Regions from separate parts of the Pantoea sp. YU22 genome, predicted to be linked through region 3. Evidence: predicted binding sites of a transcription regulator. Region 3 holds the regulator's gene; each other region holds the start of a gene.
The links. Region 3 encodes Fur, which represses iron uptake genes when iron is present. Its sites were predicted from a motif close to ATAATAATGAGAACNACTATCAA; they were not measured.
Positions count from the first base shown of each region.

Region 1: a site for Fur is predicted at 1,650-1,672, ahead of fepB (Fe2+-enterobactin ABC transporter substrate-binding protein). Genes of this name have one in related genera too.
Region 2: a site for Fur is predicted at 1,182-1,204, ahead of fepD (Fe(3+)-siderophore ABC transporter permease). Genes of this name have one in related genera too.
Region 4: a site for Fur is predicted at 1,736-1,758, ahead of efeU (iron uptake transporter permease EfeU). Genes of this name have one in related genera too.

Region 1 is NZ_RYDU01000006.1:33,749-37,071, reverse strand. It holds gene fes (enterochelin esterase) at 1-604, shown strand, start outside; gene fepB (Fe2+-enterobactin ABC transporter substrate-binding protein) at 662-1,630, opposite strand; gene EKL29_RS10815 (immunity 8 family protein) at 2,654-3,016, opposite strand; gene EKL29_RS10810 (hypothetical protein) at 3,038-3,323, opposite strand, start outside.
Region 2 is NZ_RYDU01000002.1:304,155-307,477, reverse strand. It holds gene entS (enterobactin transporter EntS) at 1-1,113, opposite strand, end outside; gene fepD (Fe(3+)-siderophore ABC transporter permease) at 1,257-2,246, shown strand; gene fepG (iron-enterobactin ABC transporter permease) at 2,255-3,223, shown strand; gene EKL29_RS05850 (ATP-binding cassette domain-containing protein) at 3,220-3,323, shown strand, end outside.
Region 3 is NZ_RYDU01000001.1:10,045-13,367, reverse strand. It holds gene ybfE (LexA regulated protein) at 75-350, shown strand; gene fldA (flavodoxin FldA) at 486-1,016, shown strand; gene fur (ferric iron uptake transcriptional regulator) at 1,371-1,814, shown strand; gene EKL29_RS00065 (hypothetical protein) at 1,872-2,267, opposite strand; gene glnS (glutamine--tRNA ligase) at 2,505-3,323, opposite strand, start outside.
Region 4 is NZ_RYDU01000001.1:411,023-414,345, reverse strand. It holds gene efeO (iron uptake system protein EfeO) at 1-845, opposite strand, end outside; gene efeU (iron uptake transporter permease EfeU) at 850-1,683, opposite strand; gene putP (sodium/proline symporter PutP) at 1,864-3,323, opposite strand, start outside.

The sequences.
Region 1 (3,323 bases), on a different contig from region 3:
AACCCGGCAGGGGGATCTGCCTGCGGCGGCGTGGCTGATGATTGACGCTATTGACGACGTCACTCGTTCCCGCGAGCTGGCCTGCAACGCTGATTTCTGGCTGGCGGTACAGGAAGAGCTTCTCCCTCTTGCCAAAGAGATCGCTCCCTTTACTGACGATCCCGCGTCAACCGTGGTGGCCGGGCAGAGCTATGGCGGTCTCGCTGCTCTGTACGCCGGGCTTAACTGGCCGCAGCGGTTCGGCTGCGTGCTCACTCAGTCAGGTTCTTTCTGGTGGCCAAACATGAAGTTTATGACCCACTACGAAGCGCGCGAGCAGCACGAGAAAGGTTATCTCACTCAGCAGGTTTCACGGCGGCCGAACGCCGTTCCGCTGCGCATATTTCAGGAAGCCGGGCTGCTTGAGCAGGACATTCTTTTTGTGAATCAGCAAATGCGTCAGGCGCTGCTTGAGGCCGGGCATAAAGTACATTACCGCAGCTACCACGGCGGTCATGACGTGCTGTGCTGGCGCGGAGGCTTAACTGATGGCGTTTGCTGGCTGCTCGGACAGCATCTCATGCAGACGCGCCAGCCGGATCCTAAGGCCGCTGCGTTCAACTAAAGGGTCGCTTTACGCGGGCGCGGCCGGCTTCAGCCATGCTGTTCGACGACGCGCAAATCAGGGCTTTGTGCCGAACAAAGCGTTCATCCGGGCAATAAGCCCCATCGCGCTGTAATAGTCGAGGCGGAACGTTTCCGATCCCATGGCGTAAACCTGTTTAGCCTTCACCGCGGGCTGGTGGGCGAGCAGGGGGCTGGCGAGCAGGGCTTTTTTATCGCTTTCGTCAGCGGCGAACAGCAGCAGCGTTTTTCCGGTCAGGCCGTTGACGAGACTCTCTCCCTCAAGCTGGACGATATCCTGGCGTTTACCCTGCGTGGCGCGCGGCTGAACATTTTCCGGCAGCGACGCCAGTTTGAACCCCGCCTTGATCAGGAACTGCCCCTGCGCTGAATCCGCTGTAAAAACCCTGGTCGACTGTGTTATCTCATCCCAGACCATGGCGTTTACCGGCTGCGCAGGCAGGCTAATTTCCTGCTTCATTTTCTCAAACGCTTTTTCTGCTTCCTGAATGCGCTGCTGCGCCTGCTCTTCATGGCCGGTGATCCTGCCCAGCTGCATTAAGAGCTGCTGCCAGCTTTTATCGTCATACCTGACCACCAGAACCGGGGCCAGGGCTGCCATCTGATCGTACTGCGCCTGCGAAGAGTCGCCGCCCGTGGCGCTTATCAAGATAAGATCCGGCCTTTGCATCGCAACTCTTTCCACGCTGATTTCGCCCCAGCCAAGCCTGGCGACTCCGCGCTGATGCGCAATATCTCCCCACTGACGGAAAAAGCCCTGTGGGTCGGAAATCTGGCTGGAAGGCGTAGTGGACGTGCTGGCGACAACCGGAGCATCAATGGCGAGCAGCGAGCCGGTCAGGGTCTCGCTCGTTGAAACAATACGCTGCGGAGCCTTTGTCAGGGTATGGGCGCCGTGGCGATCCTGAAACTGACGCGGCCAGGCTTCATCCTGGGCAACGGCGTTATGAATGAAAAGCAAACTAGTGAGGAACAACAACCAGCGGCGGGCTAAAACTCTGCTCACGGCAACATCCTTATTTTGTTGAGTAATGATTCTCATTTTCATACTGAGGTAGTCAGGACGCAAGGATTAATCTGGTGCGGCTGCAAGGCGTTTTGCTGATGTGAAGCTTAATATTAACGGCTATCCTTAAGAGTGGTTTCGGATAGCTTAAGTGCGCATAATCATGATTATGTTAAATTAGATATCAGTAATACGTAGCGTGGGCTGTTCTGGATACTTCCTTCTCTCCTTTTCTCCCTGAACGATTAATAGCACTATATTTTTATTTTCATGTACTAGCGGTACCGCTGCATGAGATGTGTTGGCTTTCGCTACAATGAGGCGCGGCTGTTCAGACCAGGCTTATTTTCAGACGTAATCGGTATACCTTTTGTTCCCAGAGTAAACTAGGTGTCGCGATCGTTTGGGGTTAACGGCATCGCCTGAGCGATCTGCTTAGAAAGTCCTGATTTGAAATAAAGGGCCGACCAAAACTTATTGCATCACTGGTTCCATTTATTAGGGTCTGCTCAGCCCGGGTCACATACAAGAACTTTAAGGGAAACTGGCTGGCCGAGGCAGATTTCAGAACCGGCCAGCAAATCTAAGTGACGGTAAAAAAGAGCAACTGCTTTTCCTCTTCCATAAAGATCGGATTGCTGACCAGGATTTTATCAATAAGCGATTACGGGACAATCACCTTGACTTGTAGTAATTACATACGACTCAAAACTATTCCTTTCAGGGATAACATATATACTTCTTGTCACCAAAAAACAATTTTAGCATTTCTCCATTTAATAAAGATCATAACTCAACTTCTTGATTAAGATATGGAAAAAGAAGATTACATGTTGATAAATCCTCGCCATGTCCGATGTGGAAATATTTTCCCTCCCCACATTTAAATGTGGCGCTGGATCAGTATGCGTGTTCCTGATGAGAAAAGCAGAACCAAAGATCCTATCCCCACCGTAACTCCGGTAAATATTGACTACTTAAATTCATGGAGTTCATTCTCAGTAATCATTTAACTTTATTCATTCAATTAGAATCATAATCTTCATATTCCCAAAAACTAATGCGGCTCAGTTTTTGTGTTATGCCAAGCCAATCATCTGCACAGCTATTACTGATCTGTTGTTTTATAAAAACAATAATTTTATCAAAATTATACTCATCGATAATAATTGTTCCTTTACCTAAAAAAATGCCATTTCTTTCGACTTCACCTTGTAACCATTTGGGCGTACAAATTAACATATCAAAAAACTCGCCTCCCTCTTGATCATCTGGTCCAATAATTGCTCTGATCCAGCTACCGAAAACTTCAGGATCTTCTGGCCAATAATTAATAAGAATATCTTCTATTTCTAATGATCGGATTTCTTTTAAGATCGCTTTCATTGAGTTATATCCAAATGACCGTTACTGATGGGACGTTTCCCGGTTCAATTTTTTGCTCAAAATTTGCCTGCATTCCTGTTGTAGCTTTAGTACTGTTTGGTTTAGCTGAGGGCAGTCGATAGATTCTAAGTCCATCAACATTGACCCATGATGTTCCGTCTTTTGATACTCTATACCCAGGCCCAACCCTGCCTCACCAAGAGTATTTGCTTCTTTAGCCGTAGCACTTCCTAAACCAAAATTACCTTTATTACTTTTAGCTGCATCACGTAATATCCCTATCTTTTCTGCAATAGTTAACCCCTTG
Region 2 (3,323 bases), on a different contig from region 3:
CCCCATCGCGCCGATCAGCGCCGCGCCGACTGCATCGCCGGTAACATTCTGCGCCGTCCAGAGGCTATTGATGCGCCCCAGCAGCGCATCAGGCGTCAGCGACTGGATCAGCGTGTATTGCACCAGGCTGTTAATGGCGCTGAAGTAGCCGAACGCCGCCAGACACGCCAGGCTGAGCGCGAACAGCGGCATCAGGCTAAACAGCCCAAGCGCGAGAAAGGCGGCGATGGCGCTGCCCAGGATCAATCTCCCAGGCTGCGGCGACTGCGTCAGGCGTCCGCTGGTCAATGCGCCCAGCGCCGCGCCGAGCGGCACGGCGGCATACATCAGGCCCAGCTCATCGAGACTGACTTGCCAGTGCGGCGCCAGCGCCGGATAGAGCACGCGCACCGCGCTCGCCAGCGTTACCAGCGCGCCGATCAGCGCAGCCATACCGACCACCGGCGCGGCGAAAAGAAACTGCACGCCGCTGGCAAGCGCCCTGAGCGGATGCTCGCGCTGCTGGGGCGGCGGCGGCATCACGGGCAGCCTGAGCAGGGTTAACACGGTGAGCAGCGTACCGAAGGCGGCGAGCGCGTAGTTCCATGCCGCGCCGCCGTGCGCCAGCACCACGCCACCGATGGCGGGCGAGAGGATCGCGCCGAAGCGTACCGTCAGCATGGTAATGGCGCCCGCCTGCATCAGATTTTCGCGTCCCACCAGCGCCGGGGTCGCCGCCAGCAGCGCGGTGACGCCGAGCGCGCCGAAAAAACCGTCCCATAAACCCAGCAGGAAAACCGCGCTGACCGAAGGCGTCGGCAGCGAAGCGTTAATGGCCAGCGCCACGAAGCCGAGGCCGCAGGTGGAGCGCGCCATCAGGATCAGACGCTTGCGTTCATAGCGATCCGCCAGCACGCCGCCGGTCAACAGCCCGATAAACATGCCTGCGCCCGCCAGGGTGACCGCCAGCCCGACCAGCGCAGGAGAGCGGGTCAGCTGCTGAATTTGCACCGGAACGGCAATGGCCAGCATGCCGAGCGCGACAATAGAGATAAAGCGGGCGATAAAAACCGCGCGAAAAGCGGGGTGGGTCTTCAACAGGCTGAGGTCGATCAGATGGGAGGGTTTGGTCATTTCTGTGCCTTTTGCTGCGGTTTTCCTCGTTATGGTCGAGGAGAATCATGGTAACATACAAAATACGAGTAATAACGATAACAAGTATCATTATCAAATTGATGCGCCAGACGCGTCAGTGAACAGTGAAGGTTCGGAACGTTATGCGCCAACTCACCGCAATAGCCGCCTCAGGGATGCTGCTGTTGCTCTTGCTCGCGCTCAGCCTGATGCTCGGCGCCAAATCGATCGCCATCCATGATGTTTATCTTGCCCTGACCACCCGCTGCGACAGCGCCGACTGCATAATTGTGCGCGAAGCGCGCCTGCCGCGTACTCTCGCAGGTTTAATGGCGGGTTGCGCGCTGGGGCTGGCGGGCGCGCTGATGCAGAGCCTGACGCGTAACCCGCTCGCCGATCCCGGCATCCTGGGCGTTAATGCGGGCGCAGGTTTCGCCGTGGTGCTCGGCATCGCTCTGTTTGGCGCGGATTCGCCCGCCGACTGGCTCGGCTTCGCCTTTAGCGGCGCGCTGCTGGCGTCGCTGCTGGTGGCGCTGACCGGCGCGCTCGGCGGCGGTCGTGTCAATCCTGTGCGCCTGACCCTGGCGGGCGTGGCGCTGGGCGCGGTGCTGGAAGGGCTGACCTCCGGCCTTTCTCTCCTGAACCCCGATATTTATGATCATCTGCGCTTCTGGCACAGCGGCTCGCTGGATATTCGCAGCGTTGCCGTACTGCGCGTGACGTATCCGGCTGTGGCTGTGGGCGTGCTGATTGCGCTGCTGCTGTCGCGCTCGCTCAACAGCCTGAGCATGGGCGGCGATCTGGCGACGGCGCTCGGCACGCGCGTGGCGCGAACGCAGATTCTGGGACTGCTGGCTATCGCCCTGCTGAGCGGCGCCGCAACGGCCGCCGTTGGCCCCATCGCCTTTGTCGGGCTGATGACGCCGCATCTGGCCCGCTGGCTGTGGGGCAACGATCATCGCTGGATGCTGCCTGGCACGCTGCTGATTACGCCCTGTCTACTGCTGGCCGCCGATATTCTCGGGCGTCTGATGGTGCCCGGCGAGCTGCGCGTCGCCGTCGTTACCGCGCTGCTCGGCGCGCCGATGTTGATTGTGCTGGTGCGCCGCAAGCTGGGAAGAGGGCAGGTATGAGCCGGACGATGAGGCATACAATCTGGCTGCTGGCAGCCTGCGCGCTGCTGGCTTTTTTTGGCGTCACCCGCGGCGCGCTGCCGATTACGGGCGCGCAGCTCTGGCAGTTAATCACCGGTGAGGCGGCGCGCAACGTTCAGCTGATTGTGCTGGAGTGGCGCCTGCCGCGCGTGACAATGGCGTTGCTGATCGGCGCAGCGCTGGGCGTCAGCGGCGCGATTTTTCAGTCTTTGCTGCGTAACCCGCTCGGCAGCCCCGACATACTCGGCTTCAATACCGGCGCCTACAGCGGTGTGCTGGTGGCGCTGGTGCTGTTTCACCAGCACAGCGAAACGATAACGCTGGCGGCGCTGCTGGGCGGCGTACTTACTGCAGGCGTGGTCTATCTTTTCGCCTGGCGCAACGGCGTCGAGACCTTCCGGCTGATTATCGTCGGTATCAGCGTGCGTGCGCTGCTGATGGCGCTCAACGGCTGGCTGATTATCAGCGCCTCGCTGGAGGCGGCGCTCAGCGCAGGGCTATGGAACGCCGGATCGCTCAACGGCATCACCTGGGCGAAAACGACGCCGGTGATCGTCGTGCTGCTGGCGGCGCTGCTGATGACCGCGCTAATGGCGCGGCGTATGCGTCTGATGGAGATGGGCGACGATACCGCCTGCGCGCTGGGCGTGCCGGTGGAGCGCAGTCGGCTGTGGCTGATGCTGCTCGGCGTGGTGCTGACCGCCGCCTCGACCGCGCTGGCTGGCCCCATTTCGTTCGTCGCGCTGCTGGCACCGCAGATCGCCCGTCGCCTGTGCGGCGGCATCAAAGGCGCGCTGCCGCTGGCGGCGCTGTGCGGCGCGCTGCTGCTGCTGGCGGCGGACTACGCGGCGCAGCACCTTTTCCTGCCTTATCAGCTGCCGGTCGGCGTGATTACCGTCAGCCTCGGCGGGCTTTATCTGATTACACTACTGGTTCGGGAGGCACGACGCCAATGACAGAGAAGATTGCCCGCCTGCAGGGCGATGCGCTGACGCTGGGCTACGAGAAAAAAATTGTGGCGGAGGCGCTGTCGGTAACAATTCCGGATGGCGAACT
Region 3 (3,323 bases):
TGCTCATTTTTTGTCGCGGCAATGGCCCATTTCGTTATAAACGCGCCTGTTCGCGCCTTCAGTTTTACTAAGCCATGGCAAAAGAACACACTGACCGCACCACGCTGGATCTGTTTGCAAACGAGCGTCGGCCCGGTCGACCGAAAACCAGTCCGCTATCGCGTGATGAACAGCTGCGCATCAATAAGCGCAATCAACTGAAACGTGACAAAGTGCGCGGGCTGCGCCGTGTCGAACTCAAAATGACCAGCGAAGCCGTGGATGCGTTGAATACGCTGGCTGAGCAGCGCAACATCAGCCGCAGCGAACTGATTGAACAAATGCTGCTGGCGCAACTCAAACTGGACTGAATCGCGCAAAGCGCACGCAGAAGCAAATCGCGCGGCTTTTCAAGTTCCGCCCGTTTGCTCGCTCTGCTATCATTCGCTTAATTGTGCGCTCTGCGCATGCATCTCATTATCAGGATTTAAGAGGTTATTTACCCCATGGCAATCGTAGGCATCTTCTTTGGCAGCGATACCGGCAACACCGAAAACATTGCAAAAATGATCCAGAAACAACTGGGCAAAGACGTTGCGGAAGTGCATGACATTGCCAAGAGTACTAAAGAAGATCTGGAAGCGTTCGACATTCTGCTGCTGGGCATTCCAACCTGGTACTACGGCGAAGCGCAGTGCGACTGGGATGATTTCTTCCCGACGCTGGAAGAGATCGATTTTAACGGCAAGCTGGTAGCGCTTTTCGGCTGCGGCGATCAGGAAGACTACGCAGAATATTTCTGCGACGCGATGGGCACCATTCGCGATATCATCGAGCCGAACGGCGCGGTGATCGTGGGTCACTGGCCGACCGAAGGTTATCACTTTGAAGCCTCTAAAGGTCTGGCGGACGACAAACACTTCCTCGGTCTGGCCATTGATGAAGATCGTCAGCCGGAACTCACCAGCCAGCGTGTCGACGCCTGGGTTAAACAGATCTATGACGAACTGCAGCTGCAGGCGATCATCGAAGCCTGATTACCCACATACTCAATGTGGGCGCTGGCTCACATTGAGTTAATGTTTTTTCCTATAGAAATAATAGCTACAGCTTTTTAACTTTTATCTCCGATTCTGTACAATACCCACATCGGTTATCTGCTTATTTCTCCCGCGAGGTCATGAAGTTAGCGAAATGATAACGAACCTCCTGTATTTCTCCGCCCGGTGCCGTTACGTATCTTCTTACAGCCCGTGTTGATCTCAGGCGTTTCCCTCGGTTTTCATTTCAATACTTCACCTCTATAATGAGACGCAAATGAGAACAGACACCGAACGACATTCAAGGCAAGGCGCCTCAAGTAACCAGCAAAGTAACAGGACAATATCCGCATGACTGACAACAACACCGCATTAAAGAAGGCTGGCCTGAAAGTCACGCTGCCCAGACTTAAAATTCTGGAAGTGCTTCAGGAACCTCAGTGCCATCACGTCAGCGCGGAAGATCTTTATAAACGCCTGATCGATATGGGCGAAGAGATTGGTCTGGCTACCGTTTATCGTGTACTTAACCAGTTTGACGATGCGGGCATTGTGACGCGTCACAACTTTGAAGGCGGGAAATCGGTTTTCGAACTGACCCAGCAGCAGCATCACGATCATCTGATCTGCCTCGACTGTGGCAAAGTGATCGAGTTCAGCGATGAGTCGATCGAAGCGCGCCAGCGGGATATCGCAACTCGCCACGGCATCAAGCTGACTAACCACAGTCTTTATCTCTACGGTCACTGTGCGCTGGGCGATTGCCGCGAAGACGAAACGCTCCACGACCAGTAAAAATGTGCTATGCAGTCATTCTAAAAGCCGGTATGTCTACCGGCTTTTTTATGGGCGTCAGGCAACCAGCGTTTCGTGCAGGTAGCGCCAGCGGGGAACGGACGTGCTGCAGTCCAGAATCGCCAGCGAGATGCGCGTCTGATCGCTGCCGTTCATCATTTGCAGTTCACGGTACTGAATGGTGATTTCATCTTTTTGCTGAGAGATGACGGCGTGCTCGCTGGTCGCGATGCGCATTCCTTCTCGTCGTCCCTGCAGCTGGCGGAACAGCTCTTCGGTCTGGTTCAGATCGAGCAGCCTGCCCTGCGGCGTCACCATGCGGAAATCGGGATGGAAATGCGACAGCAGCAGATGGAAAGTGTCATCCCCACCTGAAGGCTGGTTAAATATACGTTCGATTAACTGATGTAAAACCACCACGCTGTGTTTTGCTTCCTGACCAAGAGCCGTCATCATTTTTCCTTCTTATTGCCCGCATAGCCTCTTTTAAGAGCGAATAGCCTACCTGAAAAAACGAAATTCACAGCTGGAAACTGATTAATTTTTGTTAACTCAGATAACTCCCAGCGCGGCCTGACAAGAGTTGATTATTTACAACAGCACAAAAAAACGTCTAAGTGCAGATTGCAGTCATAAAAAAGGGCGATTGCTCGCCCTTTAATGATTTTATGATGACGTTGATTTAAAAATCTAATCGCCGATTTTCGCCCAGGTATCACGCAGACCCACGGTGCGGTTAAACACCAGCTGGTTTGGACGTGAGTAGCGGCTGTCGGCGCAGAAATAGCCTTCGCGCTCAAACTGATAAGGCGCTTCCGGGCTGGCATTCTGCAGGCCCGGCTCGACGAATCCCTGACGGATCTCTAAAGAGTTCGGATTGATGGTCGTCAGGAAATCCTCTTCCGCGCCTGGATTCGGCACGCTGAACAGGCGATCGTAGAGTCGGAATTCCGCTGGCAGCGCGTGATCCGCAGAGACCCAGTGGATTACTCCTTTCACCTTGCGGCCATCAGCCGGATCTTTGCTTAAGGTATCGACGTCGCAGGTGCAGTAGATGCAGGTGATATTGCCTTCTTCATCTTTAGCAACGCGTTCGGCGCGGATCACATAAGCATTGCGCAGGCGAACTTCTTTGCCCAGCACCAGGCGCTTGTACTGCTTGTTGGCTTCTTCGCGGAAGTCAGCGCGGTCGATCCAGACCTCACGGCCAAAAGGCACATCGCGAGTGCCCATTTCGGGCTTGTTCGGATGGTTCGGCATAGTGATGATTTCATTATGCCCAGCCGGCAGGTTTTCAATCACCACTTTCAGCGGATCGAGCACCGCCATAGCGCGCGGCGCGTTTTCGTTCAAATCGTCGCGAATGCAGGACTCCAGCGACGCCATCTCCACCACGTTGTCCTGTTTGGTTACGCCAATACGGCGGCAGAACTCACGGATCGAAGCGGCAGTGTAGCCGCGACGGCGCAGACCAGACACGGTCAGCATGCGCGGATCGTCCCAGCCTTC
Region 4 (3,323 bases), 400 kb from region 3:
CTGTAGCGATCTTCTTCACCGGAAATCTTACTGGAGGCCACCTCTTCAATCAGGCCTGCTGCGCCGCCGACCACTTTCACCGGCGGGAAGGCCAGCGCGCTGATGCGGGTCTGCAGATCCTTCACGTCGCGGTTAAGCTGCGTCGCGTAGCCCTCCATACCTTTGGTGCTGTTATCGCTGAACAGCGCTTTCTCCAGACGGTGGAAGCCGGTGAATTTTGGATCTTCCGCTTTCTTCTCATAATCGTCTTCGCGCGCGTCGATGCTGCTGTCGAGATCGGAGAAAAGCTCGGCGATGGGTTCGATACGCTCGTAGTGCTGGCGCGTCGGCGCATAGAGCGCTTTAGCCTTTTCGATATCGCCCGCTTTTACCGCCTGCGTGAAGGCTTCGGTGCTTGTCACCAGCTGCGCCACTTCCTGCGTCACGTAAGCTTTATATGCGGTAATAGGGCCCGCCAGCGCCAGCACATCGGGCTTGCCGCTTTTCGCGGCGGGCGAGGCGTCGCCCTGCACGATAAGCTTGCCCTTCGGGTTGCTCAGCAGGCCGCAGGTCATCTCATATTCGCCCGCTTCCAGATTAGCGGTCAGTTTCTGGCTGAAGCCCGGCGCGATATTCTCACGCTCTTCCACCACCAGAACGCCTTTCAGAATCTCCCACTCCAGCGCTTTCTGGCTGTTGTTCTTAATCAGAAACTGGGTTTTACCTGCCTTGACCGTTAGCTGCATCGGTTCGCACTGGGTATCCGTCACGCTGACGGTAACTTGCGGAATATCGGCAGCCGCAGCGGTTCCCGACAGCGCCAGCAGAGAAGCCAGCAGAGTTTTGCGGCGAAAGCGAATCATCATAAAGTTATCCCTGTTTAGTAGAAAGTTGGCGCGCCGGACGCGCCGGCAGTAAAAACAGCAGCAGCGCCGGAATAAGATAAAGAAAATAGACGGCCACTTCGCTGATGCTGGGCGTCTCCTGATAGCCCAGTACGCCCTCAAGCAGCGTGCCCGCCAGCGAATGCGTGGAGAGCACGTTGCTCAGATCGAAGGCGACAGACTGAAAGTGATTCCAGAGTCCCGCTTCATGAAATGCGCGGATAGCGCCCGCCGCCAGTCCGGCAGCGACAAACAGAATAAACAGACTGCTCCAGCGGAAGAAGTGCGCCATATTCAGGCGAACGCCGCCCCAGTAGAGCAGCATCCCCAGCACCACCGCCGTCGCCAGCCCCAGCACCGCGCCCGCAGGCGGCGCATAGCCGACATCCTGCGTAAAGGCCGCCAGCAGGAAGAACACCGACTCCAGTCCTTCGCGCGCAACGGCGAGAAACACCATCAGCACCAGCGCCAGCCCGCCGCGACCGCTCTGGTTCAGCGCCTGGTCGACCGCCTGTTCAAGCTGTACGCGCATATTGCGCGCCACCTTGCGCATCCAGAACACCATTGAGGTCAGGATCGCTACGGCGACTACGGCCACAATCCCCTCGAACAGCTCCTGCTGTTTCTGTGGGAACTCGCCGGTGGTCGCGTTGATGATAATGCCAAGCGCCAGGCAGAGCGCCGCGGCAATAAATACCCCAGCCCACAGCGCCGGGAACCAGCGGGTGCGGCCAGTACGCTTCAGATAGCTGGCGATCAGGCTGACGATCAGCGCCGCTTCTAGGCCTTCACGCAGCATGATAAGAAAAGGAACAAACATCGCCGACCTCTTGAATGTTATATAGCGTCAACCGCAGGTAAAGTTGGGTAAAATGCGAACGATACCGATTATCATTATCGCAAGAAAAAAAACAAGTAATGGACCGAAATTATTTCGCTGACCGCAGGCAAAAAAAAAGCCCGCTCCCTTAAAAGAGAGCGGGCTTTATAGGGGAACGCGTTACTTAGCGAGGTACTCCGCCTCTGCTGCTGCAAAGCGCTGCTGCGCGGCGGCGGAAGGTGCGCGGCCCAGCAGGCTGAAGACCACAATCGCAATGCTGGAGAAAGCAAAGCCCGGAATAATCTCGTAGAGACCCAGCCAGCCATACTGTTTCCAGATCAGCACCGTCGCCGCGCCGATGATCATGCCCGCCAGCGCGCCGTTGCGCGTCATACGTTTCCAGCAGACGCCGAACAGCACTACCGGACCAAAGGCTGCGCCGAAACCGGCCCAGGCGTAGCTCACCAGCCCCAGCACGCGGTTATCCGGGTTAGAGGCGAGCGCAATGGCGATCAGCGCCACCAGCAGCACCATCGCGCGGCCAAACCATACCAGCTCTTTCTGGCTGGCATTTTTGCGCAGGAAGCCTTTGTAGAGATCTTCAGTCAGGGCGCTGGAGCAGACCAGCAGCTGACAGCTCAGCGTCGACATAACCGCCGCAAGGATTGCTGAAAGCAGGATACCGGCGATCCACGGGTTGAACAGAATGCGCGCCAGTTCGATAAATACGCGCTCGCCGTTGCCGCTGACGTTTGCCGCCTGCTCCGGGTGATTCTGGAAGTAGGCGATGCCGAAGAAGCCGACCGCGACCGCGCCTGCCAGGCAGAGCACCATCCACGCCATGCCGATGCGGCGCGCCGTGCGGATGGAGCGGTGCGAATCGGCCGCCATAAAGCGCGCCAGAATATGCGGCTGCCCGAAATAGCCGAGTCCCCAGCCCAGCAGCGAAATCACTGCAACGAAGTTCAGCCCTTTCAGCATATTGAGGTTTTCAATGCTTTTCGCTTCTATCACCGCCAGCGAACTGTCCAGTCCGCCCACGGCGACAATCACGATAACTGGCGTCAGGATCAGGGCAAAAATCATCAGGCTCGCCTGTACGGTATCGGTCCAGCTTACCGCGAGGAAGCCGCCAATCAGCGTATAGAGAATGGTTGCCGCCGCACCGGCCCACAGCGCGGTTTCATAGCTCATGCCGAAGGTGCTTTCAAACAGGCGCGCGCCCGCTACCACGCCTGATGCGCAGTAGATGGTGAAGAAAATCAGGATCACCAGTGCCGAGATAACGCGCAGGATTTTGCTGTTGTCTTCAAAGCGGCTGGTAAAGAAGTCGGGCAGCGTCAGGGCGTTGTCATGATGTTCGGTCTGCACGCGCAGACGGCCCGCCACGATTTTCCAGTTAAGCCAGGCGCCGATGGTCAGGCCGATGGCGATCCAGCTTTCCGAAATGCCGGAGAGGAATATCGCGCCCGGCAGGCCCATCAGCAGCCAGCCGCTCATATCTGACGCCCCTGCCGAGAGCGCGGTGACGAAGCTGCCCAGACTGCGGCCGCCCAGAATATAATCGTCAAAGTTTTTAGTGGAACGGTAGGCCGCCAATCCTATCAGCACCATTCCAAGGATATAGATCACAAAAGTCA